2 regions of the Streptomyces sp. NBC_01428 genome follow, and region 2 is predicted to be linked to the other one. Evidence: predicted binding sites of a transcription regulator. Region 2 holds the regulator's gene; the other holds the start of a gene.
The links. The regulator HspR, encoded in region 2, represses chaperone genes until heat shock. The targets are predictions, from matches to a motif close to TTGAGNNNNNNNNNCTCAA.
Positions count from the first base shown of each region.

Region 1 (9,520 bases), 1.2 Mb from region 2:
CCGGGGACGCTGCCGGCCGGCTGGGGCTACTACACGATGTGGCAGTACACGTCGTCCGGCCCGACGGTCGGTGACCACGACAAGTTCAACGGAGCCCTGGACCGCGTGGTGGCCCTCGCCAACGGCTGACCGCCGGCGGACTGCGTACGGGGGCGGTCACCCGGACGACCACCCCGTACGCACCGGGCCCACCGGGCGCACCGGGCGCACCGCCGAGGCCCGCACCCGGCGCACGGGAAAGGCCCGGGCCTCCCTCACGGGACCCGGGCCTTCCCCTCCGATGGGCGTCCGTCACGCCGCCACCGGAACCTCCGGCACCGCGCCGTTCGTCGCCGGCGCCAGTGCCAGCTCCAGGACCTGACGGACGTCCGTGACGGCGTGGACGTCCAGCTTCTCCAGGACCTCCGCCGGGACGTCGTCCAGGTCGGCCTCGTTGCGCTTCGGGATGATCACCGTCGTGACACCCGCCCGGTGCGCGGCGAGCAGCTTCTGCTTCACCCCGCCGATGGGCAGCACCCGGCCGGTCAGCGAGACCTCACCGGTCATGGCCACATCGGTGCGCACCAGCCGGCCCGAGAGCAGCGACGCGAGGGCGGTCGTCATCGTGACACCCGCGCTCGGTCCGTCCTTGGGGACCGCGCCCGCCGGGAAGTGGATGTGCGCGCCCCGGTCCTTCAGGTCGCCGACGGGGAGTTCGAGCTCCGCGCCGTGCGAGCGCAGGAAGGAGAGCGCGATCTGCGCGGACTCCTTCATCACGTCGCCGAGCTGACCGGTCAGGGTCAGACCGGCGGCGCCGGTCTCCGGGTCGGCCAGCGACGCCTCGACGAAGAGGACGTCACCGCCCGCTCCGGTCACGGCGAGACCGGTGGCGACACCGGGCACCGCGGTGCGGCGCTCGGCCGGGTCCTGGGCGGACTCGGGCACGTGGTGCGGGCGCCCGACGAGTCCGCGCAGGTCGGCGTCGGTCACCGTGAACGGCAGCTCCCGCTCGCCCAGCTCGTGCTGGGCCGCGACCTTGCGCAGCAGCCGGGCGATGCCCCGCTCCAGGTTCCGCACGCCGGCTTCCCGGGTGTACTCCCCGGCGAGCTTGCGCAGCGCGCTCTCGTCGAGGACGACCTCGTCCTTCTCCAGACCGGCCCGCTCCAGCTGGCGCGGCAGCAGGTGGTCCCGGGCGATGACGACCTTCTCGTCCTCGGTGTAGCCGTCGAGGCGGACCAGCTCCATACGGTCGAGCAGGGCCTCCGGGATGGCTTCGAGCACGTTGGCCGTCGCGAGGAACACCACGTCCGAGAGGTCGAGTTCGACCTCCAGGTAGTGGTCGCGGAAGGTGTGGTTCTGCGCGGGGTCGAGGACTTCGAGCAGCGCCGCCGCCGGGTCGCCCCGGAAGTCGGAGCCGACCTTGTCGATCTCGTCGAGCAGGACCACCGGGTTCATCGACCCGGCCTCCTTGATGGCGCGGACGATCCGGCCGGGCAGCGCGCCGACGTACGTACGGCGGTGGCCGCGGATCTCGGCCTCGTCCCGGACGCCGCCGAGGGCGACGCGGACGAACTTGCGGCCCATGGCGTGCGCGACGGACTCACCGAGCGAGGTCTTGCCGACGCCGGGCGGGCCGACGAGCGCGAGCACGGCACCGCCGCGCCGGCCGCCGACGACCCCGAGACCGCGGTCCGAGCGGCGCTTGCGCACGGCGAGGTACTCGGTGATGCGCTCCTTCACGTCGGCCAGGCCGGCGTGTTCGGCGTCGAGCAGGGCCTGAGCGCCCTGGATGTCGTACTGGTCCTCGGTCCGTTCGTTCCACGGCAGTTCGAGGACGGTGTCGAGCCAGGTCCTGATCCAGCTGCCCTCGGGCGACTGGTCACTGGACCGCTCCAGCTTCTCGACCTCCTTGAGGGCGGCCTCCCGCACGTTCTCCGGCAGGTCGGCGGCCTCGACACGGGCGCGGTAGTCGTCGGACTCCTCCTCGCCCTCCTCGCCCTTGAGGTCGCGCAGCTCCTTGCGTACGGCTTCGAGCTGGCGGCGCAGCAGGAACTCGCGCTGCTGCTTGTCGACGCCCTCCTGGACGTCCTTGGCGATGGACTCGGCGACGTCCTGCTCGGCGAGGTGCTCGCGGAGCTGCTCGGTGGCGAGCTTCAGACGGGCGACCGGGTCGGCGGTCTCCAGCAGCTCGACCTTCTGCTCGACGGAGAGGAAGGGGGAGTAACCGGAGTTGTCGGCGAGCGCGGACACGTCGTCGATCTGCTGGACGCGGTCCACGACCTGCCAGGCGGCGCGCTTGCGCAGCCAGCTGGTGGCCAGGGCCTTGTATTCCTTGACCAGGTCGGTGACGCGGCCGGGCAGCGGGTCGGGCACGGTCTCGTCGACCCGGGTGCCCTCGACCCAGAGCGCGGCTCCGGGACCGGTGGTGCCCGCACCGACCTTCACGCGCCCGCGGCCGCGGATCAGCGCGCCGGGGTCGCCGTCGGCCAGTCGGCCGACCTGCTCGACGGTGCCGAGCACACCGGTGCTCGCGTACGTGCCGTCGATACGCGGGACCAGGAGTACCTGGGGCTTGCCGGGCGTTGAACGAGCGGCGGCCTGGGCTGCCTCCACGGCGGCCCGCACGTCGGCGTCGTTCAGATCGAGCGGAACCACCATTCCGGGCAGCACGACCTCGTCGTCGAGCGGCAGCACGGGCAGGGTGAGTGATGCGGACGTCGAAGCCATGATCTTCCCTTCGGCACACAAGTTGAGCTATGTGGACTCAATGCATCGGAGTCCCCCAATGTTCCCCGGGGACTGTTCGCTGTGAGCGATCACGCGGGAGCCGCTGGAATCAGGTCCGCCGCGCGGCAGGTGTGGCGCGGGGGCGGCCGGCCTGACATCATCCCCTCCGTAAGGGTCATTAGCTACATAGAGCCGTTACATGCTCGGTGCGGCGGGCCGCCCGGGGGACGGCTCGGGAACAGGGGGCAGGGGTGGACAGGATCGTGCGGGCCTGGGTGGACGGATGGGTCGTCTCCCGCGGGGCGGCGCCGCCGGTGGTCCGGGCGTGGGGCTACACGATCGACGTCGGGCAGGAGGGGCACGTCACGCGGCACGTGATCGGGGAGACGAACGACCGGGTCGAGGCGGCGGCGGTGCGCAAGGTCGCGGACGCGGTGACCGCGCCCGGCGTCTGGCTCAAGGTCTTCGCCGAACCGTCGGCCGTCCGCCCCCTGCTCGGCGAGGGCTGGTGGACCGACCCCGAGCCCGGATACCTGATGTCCGCTCCCCTGGCCGCCGCCGAGGACACCGGTCCGGACGGACCCCTCCCCCCTGACTACCGGCTGCGCGCCTGGTCCCGCGCCGGCGTCACCCGCGTCCTGGTCACGGCGTCGGACGGCTCCTGGGCCGCCCGGGGCCAGATCGCCACGACGGGAGCGACGGCCGTCGTGGACCAGGTCGAGACGTCGCCCGGGCACCGGCGCCGGGGGCTCGGCCGCACGGTCATGCGCACGCTCGCCCGGGCGGCGGCGGAGCAGGGCGCGGAGACCGCCGTCCTCGCGGGAACACCGGAGGGACGGGCGCTCTACGCGTCACTGGGCTGGCGCGTGGAGGCACCGCTGCTGAGCGCGCGGTACACCGGGGCGGACCATCCCCAGGGGCCGGGAAACGGCGGCGCCGGGAGCGGTTCCGGGGGGCCGAGACACCCGGCGGGTGAAGGGCTCGGCAGGTGAGGGGAGCCGGCGTCGAGGGGTCCCGGCGGCCGGCGGGTCAGGTCCGGACCGGCGCGGAAGCGACCGCGCGGGCCCGCGCCGCGCGCCGCACCAGGGGCCAGGTCGCGACACCGAGGGCCAGTGCCAGGAGGTGGCCCCAGTTCGTCATCGGGTCGTCGAGCAGGATCAGGTCCTCCGCGAGGACCGAGCCGACGAGGGTCAGCAGCGGCCACCGCAGCCACGGCGAGAGGAGCCCCGCGAGGGAACCGACGCTCGCGGCGACACCGAAGCTGATGCCGTAGTCGAACCGGTGCAGCGAACTGCCGGGCAGGTGCCCCGCCCACACCGCCAGCCCGACCGGCACCTCGGTGGCCAGCGTGGCGACCACGTGCCCGAGCAGGAAGACACCGGCGGCCCGCGCTCCCCCGATCCGCCGCTCCAGCGCGGTCAGCACGAGCAGGAACCCGGCCGCGTACGGCGAGAGGAACCCGCCGACGATCCACAGCGCGCTCGCGAACAGCACCGCCACGGGATACCGCACGAGGTGCGCGACGTCCGTGCTGGACGCCTGGTGCAGGGAGCGGACGATCGCGGGGTCCGCGTGGCTCGCGACGTACGAGGTGACCGCGAGGACAAGGGCGTACCCGAACGTGAAGGGTGTGCCGAGCGGGGTGGGCAGGAGCCGGAGGGCGGATCGGATCGCCACCGGCAGGCGCGCCGCCTCGACCGTGGGTCCGGAGGCGGCGGGCGACGGCGCCGGGCCGGCGGACTGCCCCGTCGTCGTCGGCGCGCTCCGCTGCCGGGGCAGTCCGCCGAGAAGCCCCGGCCCGGTACCGCTCGGCCCCGAGGGGGCACCGGTAAGGGATCGCTCTACGCGAGCCGCGCCACGCTCGGCGGACGTCCCGTCGGCCGGGTGTCGCCCGTCGCTGTTCCGGTTCACCGTGCAGGACCCCTTCCCTCGCGTCCCAGGCTCCGTTCCCCGTCAGCCGCCGTCCATGACCGGCACCGCGCGTGCGGGGGCGATTCTCAGCAACTCCTCAGGACACCTCCGGGATTCCTCGCGATGCGGACACGTAAAGAAAAGAAGGGGAGAGACGGGGAGAGGCAGAGAGAGGGGCGGGGAGAGTCGGAGCGAGGGAGACCGCGACACCCACGGAGGCGGCCCCTGGACCTCGGACCGGTGCACGACCCGGATATTCCACCCCTCCGTGCCCGACCGGTGCCAGGATGGCGGCCATGACTGCCACGTACGACACCCCTGTGGTCATCGACCGGCGCCAGGGCCCGTACGGCGAGGTGGTGCTGCGGCGTCACGGGGCGCTGCTCCAGATCATCGCCAACGGGTGCTTCCTGATGGACACCTCCGACGGGCGTTCCGAGCGCCTGCTGGTGGACGCCGCCCGTGACGCCCTGGACGCACGACCGGAGCCGAGCGTGCTGATCGGCGGGCTCGGCGTCGGGTTCTCCCTCGCGCACGCCGCCGCGGACGCGCGCTGGGGGCGGATCACGGTGGTCGAGCGGGAGCCGGCCATCGTCGACTGGCACCGCGAGGGTCCCCTCGCCGAGCTGTCGGCGACGGCCCTGGCCGACCCGCGCACCGAGATCGTCGAGGACGATCTCCTCGACTACGTCAATGAGATCTCCGACACGTTCGACGCCCTGTGTCTCGACATCGACAACGGACCCGGCTGGACGGTCACGGAGGGCAACGCGGGCCTGTACGGGGAGGCCGGACTCGCAAGCTGCGCAAGGGCGTTGAAGCCGGGCGGCGTACTGGCCGTGTGGTCGGCCCAGCCCTCTCCGGAATTTGAAGGAACCTTGCGGAATGCCGGATTCCAACGGGTCCGTACCGAAGAGATCCCCGTTGCCCGGGGCGTTCCCGACGTGGTGCATCTCGCGGTAAGGCCTGGATAGCCGAGGCCCCTTGCCTGCCCGTACTCTGCTTTCCTGACGCGGATCATTCAAGCGTCAAGCGCAGTCATGGGATCACCCCACGGATTCCGGAAAGCACACTCAGGGGCGGGCGATGGAGCAGACACACACCTCCCAGAACGGCACGGCGGCGACACAGGGCGCTCAGCGCCGGGTGCTGGTGGTCGAGGACGACCCGACGATCGTCGAGGCCATCGCGGCCCGCCTGCGCGCCGAGGGATTCCTCGTGCAAACCGCGGGCGACGGTCCCGCCGCGGTGGACACGGCCGAGGCCTGGCAGCCCGATCTGCTGATCCTCGACATCATGCTGCCCGGCTTCGACGGCCTGGAGGTCTGCCGTCGCGTGCAGGCCGCCCGCCCGGTGCCGGTGCTGATGCTCACCGCGCGTGACGACGAGACCGACATGCTGGTCGGACTCGGCGTCGGCGCCGACGACTACATGACGAAGCCGTTCTCGATGCGTGAGCTGGCCGCTCGCGTGCACGTCCTGCTCCGCAGGGTCGAGCGCGCCGTGGTCGCCGCCTCCACGCCCCGCAGCGGCATCCTGCGCCTCGGCGAGCTGGAGATCGACCACGCACAGCGCCGGGTGCGGGTGCGCAGCGAGGACGTGCACCTCACGCCCACCGAGTTCGACCTGCTGGTCTGCCTCGCGAACACCCCGCGTGCCGTACTCTCGCGCGAGCAGCTGCTCGCCGAGGTGTGGGACTGGGCCGACGCGTCCGGCACCCGGACCGTGGACAGTCACATCAAGGCGCTGCGCCGCAAGATCGGTGCCGAGCGGATCCGTACGGTGCACGGCGTGGGTTACGCGCTGGAGACCCCGACTCCCTGAGCGGGGCCGCCGTCGGAACGTCGGGACCTTCATGGCCGGGACCTTCGTGAGGGGCTGATGGGATGAGCGTGCTCGGCGAGCGGGGGCGCGGGCTCGGTGCGCGCTCCTCCGGGGAGCGCAGGGGCACGGGCCCCTGGGGCGGTCTCCGGCCCTTCTCGATCAAGACCAAGCTGGGCACCCTGGTCGTCATCTCGGTGCTCATCACCACCGGTCTGTCCATGATCGCGGTGCACACCAAGACGGAGCTCCGCTTCATCACGGTGTTCTCGATGATCGCCACTCTGCTGATCACGCAGTTCGTGGCGCACTCGCTCACCGCGCCGCTGGACGAGATGAACGCGGTGGCCCGGTCCATCTCGCACGGCGACTACACGCGCCGGGTGCGGGACGACCGGCGGGACGAGCTGGGCGACCTCGCCCAGACCATCAACCTCATGGCGGACGAGCTGGAGGCCCAGGACCGCCAGCGCAAGGAACTCGTGGCGAACGTCTCGCACGAGCTGCGCACCCCCATCGCGGGGCTGCGGGCCGTGCTGGAGAACGTCGTGGACGGGGTGTCCGCCGCCGACCCCGAGACGATGCGCACGGCGCTGAAGCAGACGGAGCGGCTCGGACGTCTCGTGGAGACGCTGCTCGACCTGTCCCGCCTGGACAACGGCGTGGTCCCGCTGCGCCGCCGGCGCTTCGAGGTGTGGCCGTATCTGTCGGGCGTGCTGAAGGAGGCCAACATGGTCGCCTCGGCGCGCGCTGACATCGCGTCCGGCTCCGGCAGCCACACCCGCACCGACGTCCATCTACACCTCGACGTGTCCCCTCCGGAGCTGACCGCGCACGCGGACCCGGAGCGGATCCACCAGGTCGTGGCGAATCTCATCGACAACGCGGTCAAGCACAGTCCGGCGCACGGCCGGGTGACGGTCAGGGCGCGACGGGGCGATCACCCGGAGTCGCTGTCGCTGGAGGTCCTGGACGAGGGACCCGGCATCCCGAAGTCGGAGTGGCACCGCGTCTTCGAGCGGTTCAACCGCGGCGGGGTACCCGCACCGCACGGCCCGGGCAGCGACGGCGGCACGGGCCTCGGCCTGGCCATCGCCCGCTGGGCGGTCGATCTGCACGGCGGCCGGATCGGTGTGGCCGAATCCGAGCGGGGTTGCCGGATCCAGGTCATCCTTCCGGGACTTCCTTCTCTGCCAAGTTGACGTAAAGTTCGAAGCGGAGCCGCAAGATCCATCACGGTCGCCGCACACGTACACGTGTGATCAGGCACACGACCGCGCGAGTCGTGCCGCAGCCCGCGTCCGGGCGTACCCTTCCAGAAGCGGAACCCCGCTTGTTTCCCGCCATTTCCCTGCGCGAAACACGGATTCCGATGTGACTTGCACGACGTTGGACGGGCCCGGCCTGACCTACCCGGCCGGGGAGGCGTAGCCTTTATTCCCGCTGTCCATCACCTTGTGAAGCGGAAGAGGGCGGTTGCCGCCGTGTCGCCACAGTCCCCCAGTAACTCGAGCACTTCGACCGAGGACCAAGCCGGGAAGAACCCCGCTGCGGCCTTCGGACCCAACGAGTGGCTCGTCGACGAGATCTATCAGCAGTACCTCCAGGATCCGAACTCCGTAGACCGAGCCTGGTGGGACTTCTTCGCCGATTACAAGCCCGGGGCGCCCGCCGCCTCGGCTCCGGCGGGTACTGCGGCCGCGGGGGCCGCAGGGACCACCACACCCGCGCCGGCCGCTCCGGCCGCGCCCGCGCCGCCAGCGGCGCGCCAGGCTCCCCCTCAGGCGGCTCCCGCCGCTCCGGCGCCCGCGCCCGCTCCGGCGGCCGCTCCCGCGGCTCCGAAGCCCGCTGCCGCCGCCCCGGCTCCCGCGAAGGCCGCTCCGGCCGCCGCGCAGCCGAAGGCCGAGCCGGCCAAGGAGGCGCCCGAGGGCCCGGAGTACGTGACCCTGCGCGGTCCCGCCGGTGCCGTCGCGAAGAACATGAACGCCTCGCTGGAGGTGCCCACGGCCACGTCCGTGCGCGCGGTCCCGGTGAAGCTGCTCTTCGACAACCGCATCGTGATCAACAACCACCTGAAGCGGGCCCGGGGCGGGAAGATCTCCTTCACCCACCTCATCGGGTACGCGATGGTGCAGGCCATCAAGGCCATGCCGTCGATGAACTGGCACTTCGCGGAGAAGGACGGGAAGCCCACCCTCGTCAAGCCCGCGCACGTCACCTTCGGGCTCGCCATCGACCTGGTGAAGCCGAACGGCGACCGCCAGCTCGTCGTCGCCGGCATCAAGAAGGCCGAGACGCTGAACTTCTTCGAGTTCTGGCAGGCCTACGAGGACATCGTCCGCCGGGCCCGTGACGGCAAGCTGACGATGGACGACTTCTCCGGTGTCACGGTCTCGCTGACCAACCCCGGCGGCCTCGGCACCGTCCACTCGGTGCCGCGCCTGATGCCCGCGCAGTCGGTCATCATGGGCGTCGGCTCCATGGACTACCCCGCGGAGTTCCAGGGCACCTCCCAGGACACCCTGAACAAGCTCGGCATCTCGAAGGTCATGACGCTCACGTCGACCTACGACCACCGGGTCATCCAGGGCGCCGCCTCCGGCGAGTTCCTGCGGATCGTCGCGAACCTGCTCCTCGGCGAGCAGGGCTTCTACGACGACATCTTCGAGGCGCTGCGCATCCCCTACGAGCCGGTCCGCTGGCTCAAGGACATCGACGCCAGCCACGACGACGACGTCACGAAGGCCGCCCGTGTCTTCGAGCTGATCCACTCCTACCGGGTCCGCGGCCACGTCATGGCCGACACCGACCCGCTGGAGTACCGCCAGCGCAAGCACCCCGACCTGGACATCACCGAGCACGGCCTCACCCTGTGGGACCTGGAGCGGGAATTCGCGGTCGGCGGCTTCGCCGGCAAGTCCCTGATGAAGCTGCGCGACATCCTCGGCGTGCTGCGCGACTCGTACTGCCGCACCACCGGTGTCGAGTTCATGCACATCCAGGACCCGAAGCAGCGCAAGTGGATCCAGGACCGCATCGAGCGCTCGCACTCCAAGCCGGAGCGCGAGGAGCAGCTGCGCAT
Region 1 covers NZ_CP109499.1:3,339,247-3,348,766, forward strand. Annotated here, with positions in the region: gene OG406_RS14285 (lysozyme) at 1-129, shown strand, start outside; gene lon (endopeptidase La) at 292-2,706, opposite strand; gene OG406_RS14295 (GNAT family N-acetyltransferase) at 2,958-3,698, shown strand; gene OG406_RS14300 (rhomboid-like protein) at 3,736-4,617, opposite strand; gene OG406_RS14305 (spermidine synthase) at 4,914-5,591, shown strand; gene OG406_RS14310 (response regulator transcription factor) at 5,704-6,441, shown strand; gene OG406_RS14315 (HAMP domain-containing sensor histidine kinase) at 6,504-7,640, shown strand; gene OG406_RS14320 (multifunctional oxoglutarate decarboxylase/oxoglutarate dehydrogenase thiamine pyrophosphate-binding subunit/dihydrolipoyllysine-residue succinyltransferase subunit) at 7,923-9,520, shown strand, end outside.
Region 1: lon (endopeptidase La) is a predicted target of HspR. The motif match lies at 2,729-2,747, and genes of this name have one in related genera.

Region 2 (9,520 bases):
CCGTCCCCCGGCGGATGTGGCGAACGGTGCGGTGAAAGTCCCCTAGCTGCGTGTGAAAACCGCAGGTCACGGGCTTCCTGCGCGTAAGGAACGGATAAGAGTTGAGCCCCCACGACTCAGGTCTGTTGACCGAGCGGCGGACGTCGTGCACACTTGAGCCTGTTCCACTCAAGTCATTGTTGGAGGAATCGAAATGGCACGTGCGGTCGGCATCGACCTGGGCACGACTAACTCAGTCGTCAGCGTTCTGGAGGGCGGCGAGCCCACCGTCATCACCAACGCCGAGGGCGCCAGGACCACGCCGTCCGTCGTCGCCTTCGCGAAGAACGGTGAGGTGCTCGTCGGCGAGGTCGCCAAGCGCCAGGCGGTCACGAACGTGGACCGGACCATCCGTTCGGTGAAGCGTCACATGGGCACGGACTGGAAGATCGAGCTCGACGGCAAGAGCTTCAACCCGCAGCAGATGAGCGCCTTCATCCTGCAGAAGCTGAAGCGCGACGCCGAGGCGTACCTGGGCGAGAAGGTGGCCGACGCGGTCATCACCGTCCCGGCGTACTTCAACGACTCCGAGCGTCAGGCGACGAAGGAGGCCGGCGAGATCGCGGGCCTGAACGTCCTGCGCATCGTGAACGAGCCGACCGCCGCCGCCCTGGCGTACGGCCTCGACAAGGACGACCAGACGATCCTCGTCTTCGACCTCGGTGGTGGCACGTTCGACGTCTCCCTCCTGGAGATCGGTGACGGCGTCGTCGAGGTGAAGGCCACGAACGGCGACAACCACCTCGGTGGTGACGACTGGGACCAGCGGGTCATGGACTACCTGGTCAAGCAGTTCCAGGCCGGTCACGGCGTGGACCTGTCCAAGGACAAGATGGCCCTCCAGCGCCTCCGCGAGGCCGCCGAGAAGGCCAAGATCGAGCTGTCCTCGTCCACCGAGACCTCGATCAACCTGCCCTACATCACGGCGTCCGCCGAGGGCCCGCTGCACCTGGACGAGAAGCTCACGCGCGCCCAGTTCCAGCAGCTGACGGCCGACCTGCTGGAGCGCTGCAAGACGCCGTTCCACAACGTCATCAAGGACGCCGGCATCAACCTCTCCGAGATCGACCACGTCGTTCTCGTGGGTGGCTCCACCCGTATGCCCGCCGTCGCCGAGCTCGTCAAGGAGCTGACCGGTGGCAACGAGGCGAACAAGGGCGTGAACCCGGACGAGGTCGTCGCCATCGGCGCCGCCCTGCAGGCCGGTGTCCTCAAGGGTGAGGTCAAGGACGTCCTGCTCCTCGACGTGACCCCGCTGTCCCTCGGCATCGAGACCAAGGGAGGGATCATGACCAAGCTCATCGAGCGCAACACCACGATCCCGACCAAGCGGTCCGAGATCTTCACGACGGCCGAGGACAACCAGCCGTCCGTGCAGATCCAGGTCTACCAGGGCGAGCGCGAGATCGCGGCGTACAACAAGAAGCTCGGGATGTTCGAGCTGACCGGTCTGCCGCCGGCCCCGCGTGGCGTCCCGCAGATCGAGGTCGCCTTCGACATCGACGCCAACGGCATCATGCACGTGACCGCGAAGGACCTGGGCACGGGCAAGGAGCAGAAGATGACCGTCACCGGTGGCTCCTCGCTGCCGAAGGACGAGGTCAACCGGATGCGCGAAGAGGCCGAGAAGTACGCGGAGGAGGACCACGCCCGCCGCGAGGCCGCCGAGACCCGCAACCAGGGCGAGCAGCTCGTCTACCAGACGGAGAAGTTCCTCAAGGACAACGAGGACAAGGTCCCCGGTGACGTCAAGACCGAGGTCGAGGCCTCCGTCGAGGAGCTGAAGGCCGCGCTCAAGGGCGAGGCCGCCGGGGGCGACAACACAGCGGAGATCCGCACGGCCACCGAGAAGGTCGCCGCCGTCTCCCAGAAGCTGGGCCAGGCCATGTACGCCGACGCTCAGGCCGCGCAGGCCGCGGGCGGCGACGCCCCGGGTGACGGGGCCCCGAAGGCCGACGGCGCGGACGAGGACGTGGTCGACGCCGAGATCGTCGACGAGGACCGCAAGGACGGTGCCGCGTGACGGAGGAGACCCCGGGCTTCGAAGAGCAGCCCGACGTCCCCTCCGGCGCCACCTCCGACGACGCCGATCCGAAGCCCACCACCCCCTCTGCGGAGGGGGCGGCGGCCCCGGACGGGGACGACAGCGCACAGTTGGCCGGCCTGACGGCACAACTGGACCAGGCACGCACGGGTCTCACCGAGCGCACCGCCGACCTCCAGCGCCTCCAGGCCGAGTTCCAGAACTACCGCCGCCGCGTCGAGCGTGACCGGATCGCGGTCAAGGAGATCGCCGTGGCGAACCTCCTGACCGAGCTCCTGCCCGTGCTCGACGACATCGGCCGCGCGCGGGAGCATGGCGAACTGGTCGGCGGATTCAAGTCCGTCGGCGAGTCGCTGGAGACCGTCGCGGCCAAGATGGGGCTCCAGCAGTTCGGCAAGGAGGGCGAGCCCTTCGACCCGACGATCCACGAGGCCCTGATGCACTCGTACGCGCCGGACGTCACGGAGACGACGTGCGTGGCGATTCTGCAGCCGGGGTATCGCTTCGGCGAGCGCACCATCCGCCCCGCGCGGGTGGCGGTCGCCGAGCCGCAGCCCGGGGCGACGACGGTCAAGTCCGACCAGTCGGCCGAGGCGGCCGAGGCGGACGAGACCGCCAAGGACAAGGAGAGCGGTGGCCCGGACGAGGGCTGAGCTTGAACGGACGAGGAAGGAGGGACGTCGGGGATGAGCACCAAGGACTTCATCGAGAAGGACTTCTACAAGGTCCTCGGCGTCCCCAAGGACGCCACCGAGGCCGAGATCAAGAAGGCGTACCGGAAGCTCGCCCGCGAGAACCATCCGGACGCCAACAAGGGCAACGTCAAGGCCGAGGAGCGCTTCAAGGAGATCTCCGAGGCGAACGACGTCCTCGGTGACCCCAAGAAGCGCAAGGAGTACGACGAGGCACGCGCCCTCTTCGGCAACGGCGGCTTCCGGCCGGGTCCCGGCGCGGGCGGCGGGAACTTCAACTTCGACCTGGGCGACCTCTTCGGAGGCGGTGCCCAGGGCGGCGGCCAGGCCGGCGGAGCCGGTGGCTTCGGCGGGGGCATAGGCGACGTCTTCGGTGGCCTGTTCAACCGCGGCGGCGCCGGTACGGGAACCCGTACGCAGCCCCGGCGCGGCCAGGACATCGACACCGAGGTGACGCTCAGCTTCACCGAGGCGGTGGACGGCGCGACCGTCCCGCTGCGCATGACCTCGCAGGCCCCCTGCAAGGCCTGTTCGGGCACCGGCGACGCGAACGGCACACCCCGTGTGTGCCCGACGTGCGTCGGCACCGGCCAGGTCGCCCGCGGTTCGGGCGGTGGCTTCTCGCTCACCGACCCGTGCCCGGACTGCAAGGGCCGCGGACTGATCTCGGAGAACCCGTGCGAGGTCTGCAAGGGCAGCGGCCGTGCCAAGTCGTCCCGGACCATGCAGGTGCGGATCCCCGCCGGCGTCAGTGACAGCCAGCGGATCCGGCTGCGCGGCAAGGGCGCTCCCGGTGAACGCGGGGGCCCCTCCGGCGACCTGTACGTCACGGTCCACGTGGACGCCCACCCGGTCTTCGGCCGCAAGGGCGACAACCTCACCGTCACGGTGCCCGTCACCTTCACGGAGGCGGCCCTCGGCGGCGAGGTGAAGGTGCCCACCCTGGGCGGCCCCGCGGTGACGCTGAAGCTGCCGCCGGGCACACCCAACGGACGCACCATGCGCGCCCGGGGCAAGGGCGCGGTCCGCAAGGACGGCACACGGGGCGACCTGCTCGTCACCGTCGAGGTGGCCGTTCCGCAGGACGTGTCGGGCAAGGCTCGTGACGCGCTGGAGGCGTATCGCGAGGCGACCGCGGGTGAGGATCCGCGGGCGGAGCTGTTCCAGGCCGCGAAGGGAGCATGACGGAGCCATGGACACCACCGGTCGGCGGCGCAACCCGTACGAACTGACCGAGGAGACGCCGGTCTACGTCATCTCGGTGGCGGCCCAGCTCTCCGGACTGCACCCGCAGACCCTGCGTCAGTACGACCGGCTCGGCCTGGTCTCTCCCGACCGCACGGCCGGCCGGGGCCGCCGCTACTCGGCCCGCGACATCGAACTGCTGCGCACCGTCCAGCAGTTGTCGCAGGACGAGGGCATCAACCTGGCCGGCATCAAGCGCATCATCGAGCTGGAGAACCAGGTGGCGGCGCTCCAGTCGCGGGTCGCCGAGCTCCAGTCGGCCCTCGACGGCGCCGCGGCGGCCATGCAGCAGCGCGAGGCCGCCGTGCACGCCTCCTACCGGCGTGACCTGGTCCCGTACCAGGAGGTCCAGCACACGAGCGCCTTGGTGGTCTGGCGTCCCAAGCGGTCGCCCGATCAGTGACCGAAGCACAGCACCCGAGAAGGGGCCCGGAGGTTCTTCCTCCGGGCCCCTTCTCGCGTGCTCGGCGGAGTCCGTGACCGTTTCCGACCGGTCGCGGTCCGTGGTGGCTCGATCTTTACGGTCCAGGCGGAATGGGCGGGTTGACCGCATTCGTTCGGACGCCCGCATGACGTGGTCGCGGGATCCGGTGCCGCGCGACGGCTCGCGCCGAGGCCTGGTTCCCGGGGTTTACCCGGCTGTCAACAAGCGTTAAAGGCAAGGTGGATGGGGTCGCGCGGTCCGGGACGTCGGTCGCGTCGTGTGGATGACACAGGGTGAAGCTGAGGGGATTGCTGGAACCTCGGGCGTAACCTCTTCCCACCGTGTTCACTTGTGGAACACAGAACGCTGTTGCCATCTCGTTAAGTGGCTACTCCTTGACGCTGAGGTGATCGCCGCGTTGGCTTTCAGCCACCTGGGTCGCAATGCTGCAACCTCGCCCGGAAGGCACCTGATGTGAACACTCGTAACACCGGTCTCCGTCGTACCGTCATAGCCCTGGCCTCGTCCGCCGCCGCCCTCTCGCTCGCCGGCTGCGGGGTCGTGGACGGGCTCGGTGGAAGCGACGCCAAGGCCAGCCCCACGAAGGGCGACGACATCAAGGTGGGTCTCCTCCTCCCGGAGAAGGAGAACACCCGTTACGAGAAGTTCGACTACCCGATCATCGAGGAGCAGGTCAAGAAGCTCACCGAGAAGAAGGGTGAGGTCGTCTACCGGAACGCCGAGCAGGACGCGGGCAAGCAGCTCAGCCAGCTCCAGGAGATGGTGGACGACAAGGTCGACGTCATCCTCCTGGACGCGGTGGACTCGAAGTCGATCGCGAAGGGCGTGCGGAAGGCCAAGGACGCCGGCATCCCCGTCATCGCGTACGACCGGCTGGCGCAGGGTCCGATCGACGCGTACATCTCCTTCGACAACGAGCTGGTGGGCGAGGTCCAGGGCAAGGCCCTGGTCGGCGCGCTGGGTGCCAACTCGGCGGCGAAGAAGATCGTCATGATGAACGGCGCGACGACCGACCCGAATGCGGCCCAGTTCAAGTCCGGCGCCGAGTCCGAGCTCAAGGACAAGGTGATCGTCGCCGACAAGTACGACACCAAGGACTGGAACCCGGTCAACGCCAAGGCGAACATGGAAGAGGCGATCCAGAAGGTCGGCCTCGACAACATCGCGGGGGTGTACGCCGCCAACGACGGCATCGCCGGCGCGGTCATCGACGCCCTGAAGAGCGCGGGCGTCAGCAAGGTGCCGCCGGTCACCGGCCAGGACGCCGAACTCGTCGCCGTGCAGCGGATCCTCAAGGGCGACCAGTTCATGAGCGTCTACAAGTCCTATCCGCAGGAGGCGAGCGCCGCCGCGGAGATGGCGGTCGCCCGGGTCCAGGGCCGCTCGATCGAGTTCGACGCGCTGACCCGCGACAAGGTGAGCAGCCCGACGAACAAGGACATTCCGGCCCAGCTCGTTCCCGTGGTCGACCTGACCAAGGCGAACATCGAGGACACGGTCCTGCAGGACAGCATCTACACCGTCAAGCAGATCTGCACCGCCCCCTACAAGGCGGCCTGCGACGCTCTGAAGCTCAAGTAGCACCGGGGGCACCACGGGAGGCCGCCGGGCAGCGGCGGGAGCCTCCTGGCGCCCGTGGAGCGGCGCACGACATCGAGGGCCCGGGACATCCGTCCCGGGCCCTCTTCGCGTTCCGTGCGCGTTCCGGGGGCCGCTCCCCGCCGGACGCCGTCGCGGAGGGGGATATCCGGCCAAGCCCGGGCGGTGCGCCGGGGGTCTTTCGGGGGTCGTTCCCGCGAAGTCCCGGGCGCCCGGGGGGCGCTGCTTGCAGCTTGTTGCAACGGGCGGGGCGGAGGTGCGGATTTATGGTGACCAGGAGGGGCGAAACGGCGCGCGGGGACGGCGCAGCCGTGTTGCGGTGCCGGACGCGTCCGCGCATAGTTGCGCTGCGGAGGACGCCCTGACGCGGGGCCCACGCCAGGGGTCGGAGCTGGAGCCAGAGGTGGGAGATGGCCGGGCACGGGACGGACGGGCATCCGCACGGCGCTGACCGACTGTGCGAGGCCGGCGACCGGGTGTACTCGCGGGCCGTGCGGCGCGGCCGGGTGCCGCGCGACGACGCCGGCCCGGTGCCGTGCCTGCTGGAACTGGCGCTGCTGCACCCCGACCCCGACGACATGGGCTGGCTGGTGCCGACCTCCCCGCAGGAGGTCATGACCCGGCTGCTGCGCGGGGTGTACGAGGAGGTCAGCGCCAGTCAGGCGCGGGTGGGCGACGCGGTGTCCGCGTTCGAGTGGTACGCCGGTCTCGGCGGCCGCGTCCAGGCGCCCGCGGAGGGTGCCGCGATCCGCGTCCTGGACGGACTGCCGCGTATCCGGGCCGCCATGGACAAGGCGACCGAGGAGTGCGCGAGCGAGGTCCTGACGGTCCAACCCGGCGGTATCCGGCGCGAGGACGAACTGGTGGAGGGGCTGCACCGGGCGCTGGAGATGCGGCGGCGCGGGGTGCGCATGCGCGACCTGTACACGCATGTCGCCCGGCACGGCCAAGGCCTGCTGAACTACATGGAGTTGATGGGGGACGCGGCGGAGGCCCGGACCCTCGACGAGGTCGTGGAACGGCTCATCCTCTTCGACCGCAAGGTCGCCTTCATCCCCGCCAACTCGGACCGTACCATCGCGCTCGAACTGCGCCATCCGGCGCTGATCGACTACCTGGTCACGGTGTTCGAGCGGTTGTGGCGCCTCGCGATCCCGCTGGCCTCGCCGCTGCCGTCCACCGGCATCGAGGGCATCACCCACCGCGAGCGCTCGATCGCCGCGCTGCTGGCGGAGGGGCATCAGGACGCGGTGGTCGCCGAACGTCTCGGCATCAGTGTCCGCACCTGCCGGGCCCACATCGCCCGGCTCTCGGAGACGCTGGGGGCGGCCAGCCGTACGCAGTTGGGCGTGCGGATCGCGCAGGCGGGGCTGGACGGGCCGCCGCGCTCGCCGGAGCCGTCCCCCGTCACCGTGCCCCGGCACGGCGCGGGTGCCGTGGCAGGCCCTTCCGTGGCCGGTCCGGGCGCGGCCGGTGTCCAGGGGCTGCCGGGTCAGGGCTCGCCCGCCCAGCGCTGAGTTGCCGGCCGGTCAGTGGTCCTGTTCCAGGATGCCCGACTGGGCGATCAGGAAGCCGAGTTGGGCGCGGCTGCCGCTGCCCAGGGAGGCCGCCAGTTTCGCGATGTGGGCCCGGCAGGTGCGGACGTTCATCCCGAGCCTGCGGGCGATGGCCTCGTCCACGTGGCCCTCGATGAGCAGCTTGGCTATGGAGCGCTGGACGCCCGTGATGCCGTCCGGGGTGGACTCGTAGGTGACTTCCTCGCGCAGCGGGGTGGCGCGCCGCCAGAGCTGCTCGAAGACCCTGGTCAGATAGCGGACGAGGCCGGGGTGGCGCAGTTCGAGGGCGAACTGGTTGTCGTCGCTCGCCGGGATGAAGGCGACGGTGCCGTCGCAGATGATGAGCCGCTCGATCAGCTCCTCCAGCGTCCGGATCTCGATCTTTCCGCTGGCTATGCGGTCCATGTAGGCGGCGGTGCCCTGGCTGTAGCGGACCGTGTGCTGGTAGAGCGTGCGGATGCGGACGCCGCGGTCGGTGAGCGGGCGGTCCCGTTCGAGGGCCTGGTTCAGGATGTGCTCGCTGCGGCGGCCGCCGGGCTGGATGGTGAGCATCTCCGTGTGGCACTCGGAGGTCGCGATGTCGAGCGCGGCGTTGATCCGGTCGATGCCCTCCAGCACGGTGATGGCGTGGGTGGGGGCGGGTGCCATCGCGCTGACCATCATGAACGGCTCGAATGATTCGGTCAGTTCGATGGTGCGCCGCCTGCGCTCCTGGATCTCGCGCTCAATAGGGTGGAGACGCTGGGTGAGCGCGACGGACGGCGGCACCGGGCGCAGCCAGTTGGAGTCGTCGGGATCCGGGCGCAGCAGGGCGAACTCCAGCAGGCATGGCGCTGCCGTCGCCTCGGCCCGGGCGATCCGTCCGGTGCTCAAAGCGCTCGTGTACAAGCGCGCCCCTTCGTCACAAAGTTCCGTGACGGGATGGGGATGTGTCTGGTTTGTGCGTTCTATGGGCAAATCGCCACCCCCCAGGGTCCTGAACATGCAGGAACATGATGCATCGTGTCGGTGGTGGTGACGTGCCTGAATGAGACATCGTCTTCATTACCGGGGGAGAGGATCCGATCAAGTGAGGACGAAGCCGACTATGTACAGGAGAATGCTTCGCTCGGTACTTGCCACCGCTTTCTCCGCGGTTGTGGCTGTCGGGGCCCTGAGTGGTGTGGGTCTCGCGGCGGGGGGTTCGTCGACCACCTCCGCGCCACCGGACAGTGGCTGGGGCAGTGAGCCCGCGGTTCTCTCCCTGGACAGTGGCTGGGGCAACGGGCCGGCGGCTCTCGCTCTGGACAGTGGCTGGGGCAACGCGGCGAAGGCGCTCCCCGCCGACAGTGGCTGGGGCAACGTGGCGAAGGCGCTGCCCGGCGACAGCGGCTGGGGCAATGTACGGACGGACCTGGCCGACAGTGGCTGGGGCAACGCGAAGACGATCGTGCTGGCTGACAGCGGCTGGGGTTTCGTGGCTCCGGCCGGCAGTGCTTCGAGTGACGTCACGAAGGCTTCAGTGGACTCATGACTACACCACCCGACGACCGTTCGTTCCGGCGCGAGATGGCGACCGCGTACCGCTCCGGCTGGCATTTCATCGACCTGGTCACCGCCATCCCCCACAGCGGTGACTCGCTGATGGTGACCGTCTTCGGTGAGCCCGTCGTCGTCACGCGCGACGACGACGAGGACGTACGGGCCTATCGGTGTCTGCGGCGGCCTCGGGGGGCGCCGCAGCCAGTACGGTGTGCCATCCGGTACGGAATGATCTTCGTGAACCTCGATCAGCGCGACGCGCGACTGACCGGGCCCGACATCCCCGATGTCGAGACCATCGCAGCCACCCCCCGCAGTGCCTGACGCGATTCCCCCGTCGTAGTAGATCGCGCAGGTACTTCCCCCCGCAGCGGCGTCA
Region 2 covers NZ_CP109499.1:4,523,171-4,532,690, reverse strand. Annotated here, with positions in the region: gene OG406_RS19630 (MraY family glycosyltransferase) at 1-46, shown strand, start outside; gene dnaK (molecular chaperone DnaK) at 194-2,062, shown strand; gene grpE (nucleotide exchange factor GrpE) at 2,059-2,736, shown strand; gene dnaJ (molecular chaperone DnaJ) at 2,770-3,960, shown strand; gene OG406_RS19610 (heat shock protein transcriptional repressor HspR) at 3,968-4,423, shown strand; gene OG406_RS19605 (sugar ABC transporter substrate-binding protein) at 4,919-6,046, shown strand; gene OG406_RS19600 (helix-turn-helix transcriptional regulator) at 6,475-7,581, shown strand; gene OG406_RS19595 (helix-turn-helix transcriptional regulator) at 7,594-8,604, opposite strand; gene OG406_RS19590 (hypothetical protein) at 8,783-9,133, shown strand; gene OG406_RS19585 (hypothetical protein) at 9,130-9,465, shown strand.